One region of the Acidovorax sp. T1 genome, then DNA from elsewhere that is predicted to be linked to it. Evidence: predicted binding sites of a transcription regulator. Region 1 holds the regulator's gene; each other region holds the start of a gene.
What was found. Region 1 encodes HrcA, which represses chaperone genes, less so after heat shock. Its sites were predicted from a motif close to TTAGCACTCNNNNNNNNNGAGTGCTAA; they were not measured.
Positions count from the first base shown of each region.

Region 2: the regulator HrcA is predicted to act here: its motif matches at 3,912-3,938, upstream of rpoH (RNA polymerase sigma factor RpoH).
Region 3: the regulator HrcA is predicted to act here: its motif matches at 2,940-2,966, upstream of CCX87_RS14985 (co-chaperone GroES).

Region 1 is NZ_CP021648.1:886,287-892,274, reverse strand. It holds gene CCX87_RS04290 (hypothetical protein) at 368-1,105, shown strand; gene CCX87_RS20695 (hypothetical protein) at 1,308-1,811, shown strand; gene CCX87_RS04285 (hypothetical protein) at 1,866-2,150, opposite strand; gene CCX87_RS04280 (hypothetical protein) at 2,458-2,721, shown strand; tRNA gene CCX87_RS04275 (tRNA-Ile) at 2,879-2,955, opposite strand; gene hrcA (heat-inducible transcriptional repressor HrcA) at 3,004-4,008, opposite strand; gene CCX87_RS04265 (NAD kinase) at 4,037-4,933, shown strand; gene recN (DNA repair protein RecN) at 4,936-5,988, shown strand, end outside.
Region 2 is NZ_CP021648.1:3,061,275-3,067,262, forward strand. It holds gene CCX87_RS14300 (M16 family metallopeptidase) at 1-771, opposite strand, end outside; gene CCX87_RS14305 (M16 family metallopeptidase) at 794-2,275, opposite strand; gene ftsY (signal recognition particle-docking protein FtsY) at 2,304-3,668, shown strand; gene rpoH (RNA polymerase sigma factor RpoH) at 3,969-4,910, shown strand; gene CCX87_RS14320 (Bug family tripartite tricarboxylate transporter substrate binding protein) at 5,041-5,988, shown strand, end outside.
Region 3 is NZ_CP021648.1:3,209,421-3,215,408, forward strand. It holds gene CCX87_RS14970 (class I adenylate-forming enzyme family protein) at 1-63, opposite strand, end outside; gene CCX87_RS14975 (YcjF family protein) at 359-1,324, shown strand; gene CCX87_RS14980 (SPOR domain-containing protein) at 1,542-2,699, shown strand; gene CCX87_RS14985 (co-chaperone GroES) at 3,058-3,348, shown strand; gene groL (chaperonin GroEL) at 3,446-5,098, shown strand; gene CCX87_RS14995 (DUF805 domain-containing protein) at 5,177-5,509, opposite strand; gene CCX87_RS15000 (DUF1924 domain-containing protein) at 5,767-5,988, shown strand, end outside.

The DNA of each region.
Region 1 (5,988 bases):
CTGCACACCCTGCACACCCTGCACAAACGACATGAAACGACCCAAGCAACTGACCGCCCCTATCCCAACTGCGCGAGCCCGGCGCCGTCTGGCCCGTCGTATGTCCACCGTGGCCACGTGGTGGGCTTCACTACCCTACCCAAAGCCAACCGCACTCACACCGACCACCCTGCAGCGCATTACCGGCACGGACATGCAGCGACTCGCCCCCGCACTCCACGCACTGGGCTGGCAGCGCATCCTGCGCCGCGTCCACGGAAAACCGACCACGTTGTGGTTGCCCCCGAGTAGCCCGGTAACACGCCGCCCGCGTGGCCGCCCACGCCTTCACACCCTCACGCAACCCCACTGACAAAGGAACCTAATGATGCAAGACTCCACCAGCACCACAACCGCCGCCGCTCTCATGGCACCCGCACACGTCGTGTTCGACTTCAACGATGGTAGCCCTGCCTTAGAGGGCATCATGTCCCCAGCACGTGCCCAGGCACTGATGGCCTTGATGAAGGCAGACACGAACAAACGCACGGTCCGACAGAGCGATGGGCTTCACTACGGCTGCGGTTCTTCCCAACCATCAGCGCGTGACATGTCAGCACGCCTACTGCAACTTACAGACCTGCTCTCATCCCTTGCGCATGTAATGCGCTCAGCACGCTGGCATAACCAACCAGCCGCGCGTCTGCGTGATGCGTTTTTTCCGAAGGATGACGGCCTCGGCCTCGGCATCGGCATCGGCCGGACATGGGACGTTATCTCTACTCTGGTGTGGATTCAAGACGCAGCCGAAAAGCTGGCTGCTCAAGGCTGCGAACAGACCCGCGCCGAAGTGATGGGCGTCATTCAAGCAGCCAACCGCTACCCCAACATGTCACCGCACACGGAGGCAAATCTCGCTGCCAAGGGGCACACAACCGCCGAGTACCTGATATTAATGGCTTGCACTGTCGCCGGGCACATTGCCCAAGCGTTTGAGCAGGTACAAGGCCCAGCGTATCAGCAACTTCGCAAAGATGCTCTGCAAGCCCGCGTGCTACTCACCGAGGCCCAAGCGGTTATTGATGCAGGGGTGGCCTACACCTTGGGGCTTGATGACCTGCACTAGCCCGTGCGGTATGAAGTAGCATGGGTCGGGGAGGATTCACGCTATGGGGTGTAACGCTTGGAACCACGCCCCCGACTGCGACTGTGGTTGGGGTGGGACATTCCACGGGCACAGCGCGGGCCTTTCCCAAGCCCTAGCGTGGCCGCTGACCCCCGGCAGTTGGGTCAACCCCAAAGCGCGATGCCCAGTGTGCAACGCGACGGTGTTTTTCTACAAGTCGCCATCAGGCGGGCGGGTGTACTTTGATGCATTGGGTGCGCCGTGGCCAAAACACCCTTGCGTATCTGGGGTCAGTGAAGTGCCCGACTCGACATATTGGCGTGCTCGGGAGTATTTTCTGACGTGGAGGCGTAACCTGTTAGGGCGCGCAGGCATTTCAGCACTTGGTCTGCCGGACAAGAAATTCGCTCGGTGGTTTGTAGAGAATGGGTTTCTGCGCGGTATCCGCAACAACAAATACCCCCCGACCGTCGCGTTTTGGGTTCTACAACTCCCGTATGCGGTGTTAGGTGACGTGGATGGAGATTTCTACCGGATCAAGAAGCCAACGGTGGTTGCAATGGCACAGCGCATATTGAGCCATTTCGAGGGGCATCCCCCTCGCGGGCTCGACCAAAAGATATGTTTGGAGACAGCGCAGGCTTTACTTTCGCAATGCACGATTCCACCCAGCAGCGCCGAAACCAACTCAGGTGCCATGCCGTGATCTGACCACGCCCAGCGCACCATCAATCATGCGATGGAAGACTACGATTAATTCCTATTTATCCTGGAAGCGTGGGTAGGTTGGTATCCCCGTCCTAATTCTGCTGGCGTCAATGGTGACGGTCTTGCCCACATGCATGGCCGCGCAGGCATCCGGGATGTACCGCAGCAGGAGCACCAGTTGCCCAGTATCCCGGCAGAAGTACACATCCTTATTGCAGGCACCGCAGTTTCGAACGCTCGCATCGTAAGTGGTCGCTAACTTGAACCAGTCAAGCGGGCATTCGTATTCAAACTCGCAGTTGATGACCTCTGCCTTGCCAATGTGCTGGGTATCCATGCCGCGCCCTCCTGTTAAGCATCATATTTAACACGCGAAAACTGAAAATACCACCCCAATACAGAGCCAGAGATAAGGGGTGGGGGCGGGGGTGCGGTGGGTTGGTCCAGTCCCCCGTGGTGGGGTGGGGGTCACCCGTTTTTAAGCTCGCGCCTGCCTCGCGCGCCCCTCGTCTAACACGTTAGATTGCTATAATTTACATAGCGCAAAGTCATCTAACAGCATAGGTTTCAAGCGAAAAGTGTAGTTTGATAAGCGCTGCCTATTCGTCACAATAGGCGTCATGTCAACCAACACAAACCACACCATGCAAACGACCTCAGAACACGGGACCGTGACCGACTTCGACACCACCACCGAGACACTGGCAACCATGCCCACCGGCGAACTCATGGAACACGGTTGGACCTCACCAGAGCTGACCCCCCTCACCGTGGCCCTGCTGGACCGCCTGGAGCTCTACGCGGATGAAATTGGCCGCCTGGAAGATGAACTGCGCGCAGCTGGCCGAATGCCCCGCAAGCAACCCGGCAAAGTGGTGGACCTGCGCACCCGGCGCGCACTGATTTGAGGGGCACCTCTGCAACCACCACAAGCCCTCACCGTGGGGCTTTTCTTTTGTCTGGTGCTGGGTGGCATTGCCGAAATCGTCTTACATCCGCCCTTACATCGGACGGGAAAGAAAAAAGCCCGCTACCGCATTGATAGCAGGCTTTCCTTATCTAGCTTGGTAGGGCGTGACAGACTTGAACTGTCGACCAAAGGATTATGAGTCCTCTGCTCTAACCAACTGAGCTAACGCCCCTCGCACCAACACTGAATCAAACGGGACACCGCAAGTATTGTAGGGCGTTTATTTGCGGTAACTCAGCGCGTTGGACACCAGCTTGGAGGTAATGTCGACGATCTGGATCATCCTGTCATACGGCATACGGGTGGGGCCGATCACTCCCAGAGTGCCTACCACCCGGCCATCCACCTCGTAGGGCGCGCTGACGATCGAAAGCTCTTCAAACGGCACCACCTGGCTTTCACCGCCGATGTAGATACGGACACCCTCAGCCTGGCTGGAGATGTCCAGAAGACGCAGTATCTGCGTCTTCTGCTCGAACAGATCGAAGGCCCTGCGAAGGTTGCCCATGTCACTGGAAAAATCGCTCACGGCCAACAAATTTCTTTCGCCCGAAATGACAACCTCATCCTGCGCTTCGGAAAGCGCCTCCGAACTAACGTTGACAGCAGCCTGCATCAATGACGCGATCTCCCCGCGAAGCATGTCAACCTCTGCCTTGAGCCTTTCCCGCACCTGCTCTATGGCCAGGCCAGCATAGTGTGCATTCAGGAAGTTGGCTGCCTCGATCAACTGCGACTGGGAATAGTCCACATCGGTGAAGATGACACGGTTTTGCACATCACCTTCAGGTGAAACAATGATCACAAGAAACCGGCGCTCTGAAAGCCGGAGAAATTCGATGTGACGGAACACGGAGGTACGACGCGGTGCCATCACCACACCCACAAACTGCGAGAGGTTTGACAAAAGGTGTGCCGCATTGGCAATCACTTTTTGCGGCTGCTCTGGCGCCAGCTGTGGCGGCGTCAATGGATCACGTTGCACCGTTAGCATAGTGTCCACAAACAAGCGGTAGCCACGCGCCGTGGGGATCCTGCCAGCGGACGTGTGCGGGCTGGCGATCAATCCCAGTTCCTCGAGATCCGCCATGACATTGCGTATCGTTGCCGGAGAGAGCTCCAGGCCGGACGCACGCGAAAGGGTGCGCGAACCCACGGGTTGCCCATCGGCGATGTAGCGCTCGACCAGCGCTTTCAGCAACAACTTGGCACGGTCATCGAGCATGGGGTGATTTTAATGATGTAATTTCGCGATGACGTCCAATTTCCGCCATGTTGCGCTTATCGGCAAGTATCAGGCAACGGCTGCCGGCGGCATGACCGACAGCTCTCGCCACGCCCTGGGAGAGATCGCGCAGTTTCTGGTCCGCCTGGGATGCCAGGTGGTGCTTGAAAAAGAAACCGCCATCAATGCCAACCTGACCGACTACCCCGCCTTGGACGTCGACGCCATTGGCACCCAATGCGATCTGGGCCTGGTAGTGGGGGGAGACGGCACCATGCTGGGCATCGGGCGTCGGCTGGCACGCTACGGCACCCCGCTGATCGGGATCAACCAGGGACGCCTGGGTTTTATTACCGACATCCCCTTCGACAGTTACCAGATGGCACTCACTCCCATGCTGTGTGGAGAGTATGAAGAAGACTTGCGCCCCCTGATGCGAGCGCGGGTGGTTCGGGAGCAGACCACGGTTTTTGAAGCCCTGGCCATGAACGATGTGGTGGTGAATCGCGGCGCCACCTCCGGCATGGTGGAGCTGCGCGTGGAGGTGGGCGGGCGATTGGTTGCCAATCAAAGGGCTGACGGGTTGATCATTGCTTCGCCAACGGGGTCAACGGCGTACGCGCTGTCCGCTGGAGGCCCCATGCTTCACCCATCCATTCCCGGATGGGTGCTGGTTCCCATTGCACCCCATACCCTGTCAAACCGCCCGATCGTTTTGTCCGATGCCACCGAAGTGGCGGTCGAGATCGTGAGCGGCAGGGACGTCAGCGCCAATTTCGACATGCAGTCACTGGCGTCACTGCTGCATGGTGATCGCATTCTCGTGCAGCGCTCCGAGCACAGCGTCCGGTTTTTGCACCCGCACGGCTGGAACTACTTTGCCACCCTTCGCAAAAAGTTGCGCTGGAACGAAGGGGGCTCCTGAACATGGCGCTCAAGCGGATCACCCTGCGAGACTTCGTGATCGTTCAAGAACTGGCGCTTGATCTTGAGACAGGCTTTACCGTGCTGACTGGGGAAACGGGTGCTGGCAAGTCGATTTTGGTAGATGCTCTGCAACTTTCACTGGGTGCACGCGCGGATGCAGGATACGTGCGCGAAGGCGCCCCCCATGCGGATGTGTGCGCAGAGTTCGATTGCCCCAGCCACTTGCAGCCGTGGTTCGAGGAAGCAGGAGTCGAAACCAACGACAGCCTACTCCTGCGCAGAACCGTTGACACCCAAGGAAAAAGCCGCGCATGGATCAATGGCACGCCGGCCACCGCAACACAACTGCGCTTCCTCGGGGATCAGTTATTGGATATCCATGGGCAGCACGCATGGCAAAGCCTGACCCGCCCGGACTCCGTGCGGGGTTTGCTTGACGCCTATGCAGGCATCTCGCTGCAGGAATTGGCTGCATGCTGGGCAAAATGGCGTGCCGACCAGAAGATCCTGGAGGATGCGCGCACCGCACAAACAACCCGCCAGCAAGAGCGCGAGCGGCTGCAATGGCAAATTGCGGAAATCAGCAAACTGGCACCCGCGGAACATGAATGGGCCGAACTGGAAGCGCAGCACAAACGGCTCTCGCACGCCCATACACTGCTGGAAGCCGCCCAAGGTGCACTTACGGCGCTCGAAGTGGAGGAGTCGGGCGCACACTCCCGCCTGACGCGCGCTGCCTCACTTTTGCATAGCCAGGAGCAGCTTGAACCCGCTTTCAGCGAACTGGCCGACATCCTCTCATCCAGTCTTGCGCAGACCAGCGATGTCATCCGATCGTTACAAGCCTATCTGAGACACACCGAGCTGGACCCGGACCGCCTCGTCGATCTCGACGTGCGCCTGTCACAGTGGATGACGCTGGCGAGGCGCTACAAGCGCCAACCCGCGGAATTGCCCGCCTTGCTGCAAGTATGGAAAGCAGAGCTGCAGCAACTGGACGCTGCAGCCGACCTCGCCAGCCTGGAAGCTGCGGAAGCGAGCAGCGCCAAAGCC
Region 2 (5,988 bases), 1.9 Mb from region 1:
TTCGGCCGCCGTGCGCGCCGGCAGGCGCGACAGCAGCGTTGCCACCAGCGTCTGCGCCTGGGCGCGGTTGACGGCGCCCACGATGCTCACGCGGGCGCGGCAGGCGGCAATGCTGCGCGCATGAAAGGCCTGCATGTCGGCCACGTCAATGCGCGCCAGCGTGTCTTCGGTGGCCCGCAAGCCGTAGGGGTGGCTGCCATACACCGCAGTGGCAAAGGCCTCGCCCGCCACGGTGGCGGGGCGGGTGCGCGATTCCTTGATGCTGGCGCTCCAGCGGGCGCGCTCGCGCTGCCAAATGTCGGCCGGCCAGCTGGGCTCACCCATCTGGCGCGCGGCCAGCAGCGCGGCGCGTTGCAGCAGCGCAGGGTCGGTCAGGGAGCGCAGCGAAAAATGCAGCGCATCGCTGCCGGCGCTGGCATCGAAGCTGGCGCCCAGGTCGGCCCAGGCCTCGCCCAGCGCGTTTTCGTCGAGCGCCGGCGCAGCGCCCTCGCCCGCCCCAGCGGCAGGCATGGCCAGCACGCCCTTGGAGGCCATCGAGGCCACGGCACTGGCCAGGCCGGCCTGTTCGGCCGGGTCACGGCGGCTGCCGGCATCAAAGTCGATCTGCACGTCCACCATGGGGATGACGGGGCTTTCCACCAGCCAGACCTGGGCGCCGTTGGCTTCGGTCCAGTGCTGGATGGGCAGCAGCGCCCAGGCAGGATTGGCACCCAACAGGGCTCCAGCGCTTACCAGTAAAGCGCTGGCAGCTATTTTTTTCATAGTAATCATGCAATGCCTCGGGGGTGCGGGTTCAGTGGCGCGTGGCGCCGGCGGCCGGTGCGGGGCGTGCGGGCTTGGCATCGAGCGGCTGCGGCAGCAGCGTGGCCACCGTGAGCTGGTCGTCGCCAAAATACCGGGCCGCCACCTGCTGCACCTGCTCGGGCGTGACGGTGCGCAGCAGGGCCAGCAGGCGCTCTTCGGCATCCAGCGGCAGGCCCTGCACCCAGTTGCTGCCCAGGTCCTGGGCCTGCCCGTGCACCGAGTCGCGCTGGTACACGGTCGAGGCGATCCATTGGGTTTTGACGCGTGACAGCTCGGCTTCGCTCACGCCCTCGCGGGCCACGCGGGCCACTTCGGCGCGCAGGGCGTCTTCGACCTGCTGCGCCGTCTTGCCCTCGGCGGGCACACCGCTGAGCAAAAACAGGCTGGGGCCGCGCCCCATCACCATGGCCGAGCTGCCGGCGCTGTCGGCCACGCGCTGCGGGCCCTGGCTCAGGGCGCGCTCCAGGCGTGCACCGTCGTAGCCGCTGAACACGGCCGACAGCACCATCAGCGCCAGCGCATCGCGGTCGCCGTCGGTGAGCGAATCGACCCGCTCCATGCTGGGCACGCGAAACGCCAGGGCCACATAGGCCTGCTCGGCCGGGGCCTTGACGGCAATGCGGCGCAGGCCCTGCTGGGCGGGCTCGGCGCGCGGCTTGCGCGCGGGCACGGCGCGGGCCGGCAGGCGGCCATAGTATTTTTCGGCCAGTGCGCGCACCTGGGCCACATCCACGTCGCCGGCCACCACCACCGCTGCGTTGCCGGGCACATACCAGCGGCGGTGGAAATGGCGCACGTCCTCGGGCGTCATGGCGTCAAGGTCGCTCATCCAGCCCACCACCGGACGGCGGTAGGGCGAGGCCAGGTAGGTGGCGGCAAAAAGCTGCTCAGCCAGCACGGCGCGGGGCTGGTCTTCGGTGCGCATGCGGCGCTCTTCCTTGACCACCTCGATTTCCTTCTTGAACTCGGCGTCGGGCCACTGGTTGTGGGCAAAGCGGTCGGCCTCCAGGCGCATCACGTCTTCGAGCCGGCTGGCCGGAATCTGCTGGTAGTAGCCCGTGTAGTCGCGGCTGGTGAAGGCGTTCTCCTGGCCGCCCAGGGCCGCCACGCGGCGCGAAAACTCGCCCGGCGGCACGGTCTTGCTGCCCTTGAACATCATGTGTTCGAGCACATGGGCCACGCCCGAGGTGCCATCGACCTCGTCCATGGAGCCCACGCGCAGCCACACCATGTGCATCGCCGTGGGCGCGCGCCGGTCGGGCTGCACGATCAGCCGCATGCCGTTGGACAGCGTGAATTGCCGCGCCCCCGATGCCGTGGCAGCCTGCGCAGGCAGGGCCGCCGACGGGTTCACGGAGCGGGGTGCGGAAGGGGGGGCAAAAGGGGTTGCGGAAAGGGTTGCGGAAGCAGGGGATTGCGCCCCGGCACTCAGGCAGGCCAGCAGGCCCAGAAGGGTGAAAGCACGTTTCATAGAATGGAGTGATTCTAAGTACCTGCCAATGTTCAGTTTTTTCAAGAAAAAAGCCCCCCCCACGCCCGCACCACCCGCTGCGGCTGCGCCTGCAACCCCTGCTGTGCCGGATGTTCCGCCCGCGCCACCGGCCGCAATAGCGCCCGCCGAGCAGGCAACTGCCGCGCCGCCGCCATGGCCCGAGCCCGCCGCGGCCACCGCGCCGCCACGGGCCCCCACGACCCCCACGACCCCCACGCCCCCACCGGCGGCCAGCGGTGGCTTTGGCTGGCTGCGCAACCCCTTTGCAGCCAAGCCGCCCGCGCCTGCCCCTGAAGCGGCCCCGGTGGTTGTGCCACCACCGGCCGCGGCGCCGGTGTCTGCGCCGGTATCTGCGCCTGAACCGACGCCCACACCGCCCGTGGTGGTCGTGGCGAAGCCCATCGCCGTTGCAGCCCCGCCCGCGTCGGCGGCCCAGGCCCCCACACCGGCAACAGAACTGCCCCCGCCCGCCGAACGCACCGGCTGGCTCAACCGCCTCAAGGCGGGCTTGCGCAAGACGGGTTCGAGCATCGCCACCGTTTTCACCGGCACCCAGATCGACGATGCGCTGTATGAAGAGCTGGAAGAGGCCCTCTTGATGGCCGACACCGGCGTCAAGGCCACGCAGTGGCTGCTGACCGACCTCCGGCGCCGCGTCAAGGAAACCAAGACCACCGACCCCGCCGCCGTCAAAGGGCTGCTGGCCGATGCATTGGCCGACCTGCTGCGCCCGCTGGAGAAAGCACTGGTCATCGGCGAACACACCCCCACCGTGATCATGGTGGCGGGCGTCAACGGCGCGGGCAAGACCACCTCGATCGGCAAGCTCACCAAGCACCTGGCCAACGAAGGGGCCAGCGTGCTGCTGGCGGCCGCCGACACCTTCCGCGCCGCTGCGCGCGAACAACTGGGCGTATGGGCCGACCGCAACCTGGTCGAGATCGTCAGCCAGGAAGGCGGCGACCCCGCCGCCGTGAGCTTTGACGCCGTCACCGCCGGCAAGGCGCGCGGCAAGGACGTGGTGCTGGTGGACACCGCCGGGCGCCTGCCCACGCAACTGCACCTGATGGAAGAGCTGAAGAAAATCCGCCGCGTGGTCACCAAGGCCGACGCCAGCGCGCCGCACGAGGTGCTGCTGGTGATCGACGGCAACACCGGCCAGAACGCGCTGGCCCAGGTGCGCTCGTTTGACGATGCGCTGCAACTCACCGGCCTCATCGTGACCAAACTCGATGGCACGGCCAAGGGCGGCGTGCTGGCGGCCATTGCGCAGGAACGGCCGATTCCGGTTTACTTCATCGGCGTGGGCGAAAAGCTCGAAGACCTCGAAACCTTCAACGCACGCGAATTTGCGCAGGCCCTGCTGACCTGAGAGGCTCACGCACCCATGCAGTCCACCCGCACAAGGAGCGGGTGGCATCGGGGTCACGGAGCCATAGAAGGCTGTCGGACTTGGAACTCCTGCCTGCCAAAGGTGCACCAAGACAGTGTGCAAAGGGCATTATCCGCTCACTTATTAATAGCTTATTACGCTTGCTGGTATTGCGCAAAGCGACATTTTTAATCATATTTTTGGCGCAGTGCACTTGGGAACAACCGGATGGGAACTCCGGGCTTAGCACTCCCTCCAACAGAGTGCTAACATGAAGGCTTAGAGGAAAGGATTCCCGGAATGACATTTCCATCTGGAACCGCAACGACGACTTTGGCCCCCGCCAATCCATGGGCGCTGGTGCCGCCCTTGGGCAACTTGGATGCCTATATTTCGGCCGTCAACCGCCTGCCCCTGCTCACCCACGAGGAAGAGCAAACCTATGCGCGCCAGCTGCGCGATAACAACGATGTGGACGCCGCCGGCCGGCTGGTGATGTCGCACCTGCGCCTGGTGGTGTCGATTGCGCGCCAGTATCTTGGCTACGGCTTGCCCCATGGCGACCTGATCCAGGAAGGCAACGTGGGCCTGATGAAGGCGGTCAAGCGTTTCGACCCCGACCAGGGCGTGCGCCTGGTGAGCTACGCCATGCACTGGATCAAGGCTGAGATCCACGAATACATCTTGAAGAACTGGCGCATGGTGAAGGTGGCCACCACCAAGGCGCAGCGCAAGCTGTTCTTCAATCTGCGCTCCATGAAGCAGGGTTTCAAGGCCGATGCGGCAGCGGCCGATGCCGGCACGCACCGCGACACGCTGTCGGACCACGAGATCGACTCGGTCGCGGCGCAGCTCAACGTCAAGCGCGAAGAAGTCATCGAGATGGAAACCCGCATGGCGGGCGGCGATGTGCTGCTGGACCCCGCCCCATCGGACGATGGCGAGCAGGCCTTTGGCCCCATTGCCTACCTGGCCGATGCCTCGCACGAGCCCACGGCGATGATCGAGTCGCGCCAGCGCGATGAACTGGCCACCGATGGCATTGCCACGGCACTGGCCAGCCTGGACGAGCGCAGCCGCCGCATCGTGGAAGAGCGCTGGCTCAAGGTCAACGACGATGGCAGCGGCGGCATGACGCTGCATGACCTGGCCGCCGTTTATGGCGTGAGCGCCGAGCGCATTCGCCAGATCGAAGTGGCCGCCATGAAGAAAATGAAAACCGCGCTGGCCGACTACGCCTGAGCGCTGCCTGTCCGCGAGCGCACACCCAGGCGCGAACGGCAGGGATCATTCAGCGCGCAACTGCGGTTGCGCGCTTTTTTTTGGGTGCCAGCAATGCCACGCGCACCCGTCCAGACCGGAGAAGTTTCTGATGACCCCGTCCCCCTTGCGTCGCGCAGCGCTGGTGCTGGCCCTCGCCGCTGCTTGCAGCCCGGCCCTGGCCCAATCCACTGCGGCCCTTCCCATCCCGGCGACACCGGGCTGGCCCACCAAGCCGGTAAAGCTGGTGGTGGGTTTTCCGGGCGGGTCGTCGCCCGACCTGGTGGCGCGCACCCTGGCCGAGCCGCTGGCCCAAGCCCTGGGGCAGCCGGTGATTGTGGAAAACAAGGTGGGTGCGGGCGGCAACATCGCCGCCGACGCCGTGGCCAAGGCCACAGACGGTCACACCCTGGGCGTCATGATCAATGGCAACCTGACGATTGCCCGGCTCATCAACCCCCGAATCAACTACGACCCGCTCAAGGACCTGGCCCCCATCAGCCTGATCGCCACGGCCCCGCTGGCCCTCGCCGCACCAGCCAACGCGCCGGGGGCGACCGCGCAGGCGTTTTTTGCAGCCGCGCGCGCCAGTGGCGACCGCTGGAGCTATGGCACGCCGGGCGTGGGCACGGTGGCGCACATCGGCATGGAGCTGCTCAAGGCCAAGGCCGGTATCCACCCGGTGCATGTGCCGTATCCGGGCAACCCGCAGGTCATCAACGCCATCATCGGCGGCCAGATCGAGCTGGCCCTGCTGCCCCCGGCGATGGCGGCAGCGCAGGCCCGCGCGGGCAAGCTGCGCGTGCTGGGCGTCACCTCCAGCGGGCGCAGCACCCTGGTGCCCGAAGTCCCCAGCCTGGCCGAAGCGGGCGTGAAAGACTTCAACCTCGAAATCTGGAACGCGGTGGCTGCGCCCCGGTCGCTGCCCAAACCGGTGGTGGCGCGCCTGTCGGCGCTGTTCAGCGAGATTGCCCGCAGCCCGGAGGTGCGCGACAAGCTGTTTCAGCAAGGCTGGCAGGTGACCGGCACCACGGCCGAAGGGCTGTCCCAGCGCATCCAG
Region 3 (5,988 bases), 1.8 Mb from region 1:
CAGCACGGCGGGTTGATCGGGGTAGCGCTGGGCGCTGCGGCTGAGCAGATGGGCAATGTTCATCGGGTGCGATCCATCACGGAAAAAGGCAGTGGGCCATGCGGCACTGTAGGCGATTCGAGCGGCTGCGCGCAGACGCTGCAAGGCCCAATGGAAGTGCGCAATCCCCACCAACGGGGCGTCAGAAGCACCCGGTAACTTCGCGCTGCCAATTCCCCACAGTCTGTGGCGTTGAAACGCGCTTGCCTAGACTGCATATGTTTCGCACATGCCCGCGCGGCCTCTTTTGTCGTGCGCCGGGGTACGTGCTTTTCACGCCCTCCTTCCTTTATTCACCACTCCCCGCGAGCTGCAACGCATGACACTGGACCAGCAAAAATCCATCCTCACCATCGCCCTCTTGGCCGCGTTTGCGGACGGCAACAAAGACGACGCCGAGCGGGAAGAGATCCGCCGCATCGCCCAGTCACTGGCTGGCGATGCGGACCTGGTTGACCTGCCGCGCATCTACCAGGACGTGCTGCTGCAGCGCACCGGCGTGCAGACAGCTGCCGAGGCCTTGAGCGAACCCATGCACCGTCAGCTGGCCTACGAAATGGCGGTGTGCGTGTGCGATGTGGACGGCCGCCAGACGGCTGCCGAACGCGATTTTCTGGCGACACTCAAAACGGTGCTGCAGCTCGATGGTCAGCAGACCGCCGCGTTTGACCAGGAAGCAGATGCGCTGGTGGAGGTGGCCGAAAATGCCATTCCGGCCGCCCTGCCCGCAACCACCGCGGCAGCGGGCGCCGCACCCACCATGGGCACATCGGATGCGGATCTGGACAAATCCATCCTCAACTACGCCCTGCTCAACGGCGCGCTGGAGCTACTGCCGCAGTCCTGGGCGTCGATGGCCATCATCCCGCTACAGGTGAAGATGGTGTACGGCATTGGCAAGGCCCACGGCGTGGAACTGGACCAAGGACACATCAAGGAGTTCATTGCCGCCGCCGGGGTGGGCCTCACGTCGCAATACCTGGAGCAGTTTGGCCGCAAGCTGCTCGGTGGCCTGCTGGGCAAGGCAGTGGGTCGAACCATTGGCGGCATGGGCAGCGCGGCCACGGGCATGGCGTTCTCGTTTGCCACCACCTATGCGCTGGGGCAGGTGGCCCGACGCTACTACGCGGGCGGCCGCGTGATGAGCACGACCATGCTGCGCGACAGCTTCCAAAACCTGCTCGGCCCCGCCAAGCAGCTGCAGACGCAATACCTGCCGCAAATCCAGCAAAAGGCCGCCACGCTGGATGCTGGCCAGATCCTGGCAATGGTGCGGGGAGCGTAGGCACCAAGGGCCCTGTCACGCCCCATTTTGCTTCGTTATTGATAGCTTCAAGCGCTTTCACAGAAAGCGCCAGAAGCCATTTTCACCTCTATCGCAGCGCCTGTTAACCTGCATCGGCGCCGAAGTGCTTAGCGCAGTAGCGGGCACGGCCGCTGCGCCGTTGCAACACTGGCGCAACACCCCGTGGCGGGCGCAGCGGCACATGCCAGAATCGGCCATGCACGCCGCCACGGACCCTGCAGCCACCACCGCCCTTCAGCCGTCCAAGCCCCGCTCCGATAGCGCCATGACGGCCCTGTACAGCGCGGCGCTGGGGCCCGTCCATCTGTCCCGTTACCTGCCGGTTTTTGCGCGCTTTGATGAGGCCGGCCGCACCACCACCAGCTGGAACTGGGCGGCCAGCCTGTGCACCCTGAACTGGATGGTGTTTCGCCAGCTGTGGGGCGCGGCGCTGGTGTATGTGGCGGCCGCCGAGGGCCTGGCGCTGCTGGTGTTCGGCCTGGGGCGGCCGCTGCTGCAATGGCCCCAGGCAGTGGAATGGGGCGTGGTCGGGGCGTTTTTTCTGCTCGGTTGCGCCGTGCCCGGCCTTTACGGCAATGCCCTGCTGCATGCCGACGCCCACAAGAAAATTGCACGGGCACTGACCGCCACACACACCTTGAACGAAACCCGCGCGCTGCTGGCACGGCAAGCCAGCTCCTGGAAACGGCTGGCCTGGCTGGCGGCGGGCAACCTGGCGCTGGCGCTGGCCGCTGCCGGTGTCTACCTGGCGATTCCCTCCACGGTAGCACCGCAAAGCGCGGACCCGGCCACGCCCACACCAACCGCATCAGCACCCCAAAAAACCGATGCACCGGCGGCGACAAGCGCCGCCACGCCACCCCAACGCTCTGCGTCCGAGGCGGCAGCCATCCCGGCGCCGCCGGCCGCCCCCGAACCGGCGCAGGCTCCACCCGAACCGGCGTCCTTAGCGCCTGCCCCTTCCGCAGCACCGATGGAGCGGGCCTCGCGCCCCACCATGGCCACCGCGCCCACCGCTCCCGCCAAGCGCGCATCGCCATCCCAGGCCAAGGCATTGGCTCCCGACACGGCAGCTGCCTCGGCCGAAAACAACAACGCCCTGCCAGTGGTGGGCACCGCGCCTGGCTACTACATCAACGTGGGTCTTTTTGCCAACGAAGCCAATGCCCGCAGGGCCCAGGCGCGGTTGCTCAATGAAGGACTGCCCGCATTCCGACAGGAAATTCTCACGGCCAAAAAACGCCGGCTGCGGGTGCGGGTGGGCCCCTACAGCGACCACGCCGATGCCGACGCAGCGGCCGTCACCATCCGGTCCATGGCGCTGGAAGCAGTGGTGATCAAGCTGGGGGCCTGAGCCGGTTGCATTGCCAGGGCACTGCCTATATCCAGAAAAACAGGCTCCAGCGCTTGATGATGTTGCGCATATAGCTATCACTTCAATAGCAAAAGAATCCAGCCGAAACCGTGGATACGCAGCAACCATCCAGCCTGCTTGGTGCGGCCCCTCCACAGCGCCTGCCCGCAGCACGTCTCCACTCCCCCAATCCCCCAAACGGCGGGGAAGGTCTTGAAATAGACACAAATGCCCGTATCATTAGCACTCACCCCGAATGAGTGCTAACAAGCACTTGTGCGGAGGAAGTTTGGTGGCGTCCGAAATTTCGGGCGCTTCGTAATCCAGCTTTTTATTGTCAGTCAACAGGAGCAATGCAATGAACCTTCGCCCTCTGCACGATCGCGTGATCGTCAAGCGTATCGAAAGCGAAACCACGACCGCCTCCGGCATCGTGATCCCCGACAACGCCGCCGAAAAGCCCGATCAAGGTGAAGTGCTGGCCGTCGGCCCCGGCAAGAAGAACGACAAGGGCGAGCTGATCGCCCTGAACGTGAAGGTCGGCGACCGCGTTCTGTTCGGCAAGTACTCGGGCCAGACCGTCAAGGTCAAGGGCGACGAACTCTTGGTCATGAAAGAAGACGATTTGTTTGCAGTGGTCGAGAAGTAATTTCTCGCCCTCTGAATCACTCATCTTTTCATAGCTTCTCCCGCTTATTGAATAAGCGCTAGCAGCCAATTCGAATCAAATTTTCAGGAGCTCCAAAATGGCAGCAAAAGACGTAGTTTTCGGCGGCGAAGCCCGCGCACGCATGGTTGAAGGCGTGAACATCCTGGCCAACGCAGTCAAGGTCACGCTGGGCCCCAAGGGCCGTAACGTGGTGCTGGAGCGCTCGTTCGGCGCCCCTACCGTGACCAAGGACGGTGTGTCCGTGGCCAAGGAAATCGAACTCAAGGACAAGCTGCAGAACATGGGCGCCCAGCTCGTGAAGGAAGTGGCCTCCAAGACCAGCGACAACGCTGGTGACGGCACCACCACCGCTACGGTGCTGGCACAAGCCATCGTGCGCGAAGGCTTCAAGTACGTGGCCGCTGGCATCAACCCGATGGACCTCAAGCGCGGTATCGACAAGGCTGTGACGGCCCTGGTTGCCGAGCTGAAGAAGGCTTCCAAGCCCACCACCACCTCCAAGGAAATCGCCCAAGTGGGTTCGATCTCCGCCAACTCCGACGAAACCATCGGCAAGCTGATCGCTGACGCCATGGACAAGGTTGGCAAGGAAGGCGTGATCACCGTGGAAGACGGCAAGTCGCTGGACAGCGAACTGGACGTCGTCGAAGGCATGCAGTTTGACCGCGGCTACCTGTCGCCCTACTTCATCAACAACCCCGAAAAGCAATCCGCGATTCTGGACAACCCCTTCGTGCTGCTGTTCGACAAGAAGATCAGCAACATCCGCGACCTGCTGCCCACGCTGGAGCAAGTTGCCAAGGCTGGCCGTCCGCTGCTGATCATTGCCGAAGAAGTCGAAGGCGAAGCCCTGGCTACGCTGGTGGTCAACACGATCCGCGGCATCCTGAAGGTTGTGGCTGTGAAGGCTCCTGGCTTCGGCGACCGTCGCAAGGCCATGCTGGAAGACATCGCCATCCTGACGGGCGGCAAGGTCATCGCTGAAGAAGTGGGCCTGACGCTCGAAAAGGTCACCCTGGCCGACCTGGGCCAAGCCAAGCGCATCGAAGTGGGCAAGGAAAACACCATCATCATCGACGGCGCCGGTGCTGCTGCTGACATCGAAGCCCGCGTCAAGCAAGTGCGCGTGCAGATCGAAGAAGCCACGTCCGACTACGACCGCGAAAAGCTGCAAGAACGCGTGGCCAAGCTGGCTGGCGGTGTGGCCGTGATCAAGGTCGGCGCTGCCACCGAAGTCGAAATGAAAGAAAAGAAGGCCCGCGTGGAAGACGCACTGCACGCTACGCGCGCAGCGGTGGAAGAAGGCGTTGTGGCCGGTGGCGGCGTGGCTCTGCTGCGCGCCAAGCAAGCGGTTGGCACCTCCATCAAGGGTGACAACGCCGACCAGGACCACGGCATTGCCCTGGTGCTGAAGGCCATCGAAGCGCCTCTGCGCGAAATCGTGAACAACGCCGGCGGCGAAGCCTCGGTGGTGGTGAACGCTGTGTTGGCCGGCAAGGGCAACTTTGGCTTCAACGCTGCCAACGACAGCTACGGCGACATGCTCGAATTGGGCATTCTGGACCCCACCAAGGTCACCCGCACGGCCCTGCAAAACGCAGCATCGGTGGCATCTCTGCTGCTGACGACTGAGTGCATGGTGGCTGACGCACCGAAGGAAGAAGCCGGTGCTGGCGGCGGCATGCCTGACATGGGCGGCATGGGTGGCATGGGCGGCATGGGCATGTAATTGCCCGGTCCCTGCGCAGCCTTCATGGCTGCGCAGCCCCACAAAGAGCCCGCAGGTCTTATGGCCTGCGGGCTTTTTTCATGCGACGAAGGGCGCGCCGTAGGTGTTGGTCGATCCCTCGCCGGGCTGCACCCACCAGTACAGCAGTACAAAAAAACCAATCCCGGTCAACAAAAGCAGTTGCCACCAGCCCGTGCGGCCAATGTCGTGCAGGCGGCGCGTGCCCACGGCCAGTGCCGGAAACAGCAGCGCCAGCGAGGCCAGGCCGTAAACCACGTCACCGAGCATGCCGGCAATGATCATCACTACCACCTGGAACAGAAAAAACCACCAGTACTCGGAGCGTGATGCGCGCCCCGAAAACGTGGCGTACTGCCCCAGGCACGATTGGATTGCCTGAACAAAATCCATGGTGTAGTCCCCCTCTCTTGGTTGAATGTTGGCGAAATGGGGCGAATGCCCATGGACATGATAGGGGTGCAGTGCGACAAGCACGCGCGACGAGGCCGGTTGCCAGGGCCCTGCCGCAGTCCACACCATTCCGCGCCGGAATGCTTCTTTTTTAATAGCTGTTAGCGCTTATTGGACAAGCGCTTTCGGCCATTTTCAATAAAACAATCTGCCGGACGCATGCGCGCCCCAGCAAGGCGCGTCTTAAGCCATTCTTCATGCCCGCCTTGCACCATGGCGGCATGCACACCCCACTCACCACCTTTCTCACCCGTGTGGCCGCCCTGCTGGCACTGGCCTTTGCCCTGGCGCCCGCCCATGCCGGCGACACCACGGCCGCCGCGCAGATGCAGCGCTGGAGCGAGGCCTCCGGCAAGCCCGTCAGCGCCGAGCGCGGCCGTGTGTTTTTCACCAGCCGCCATGGCGGCGAATGGTCGTGC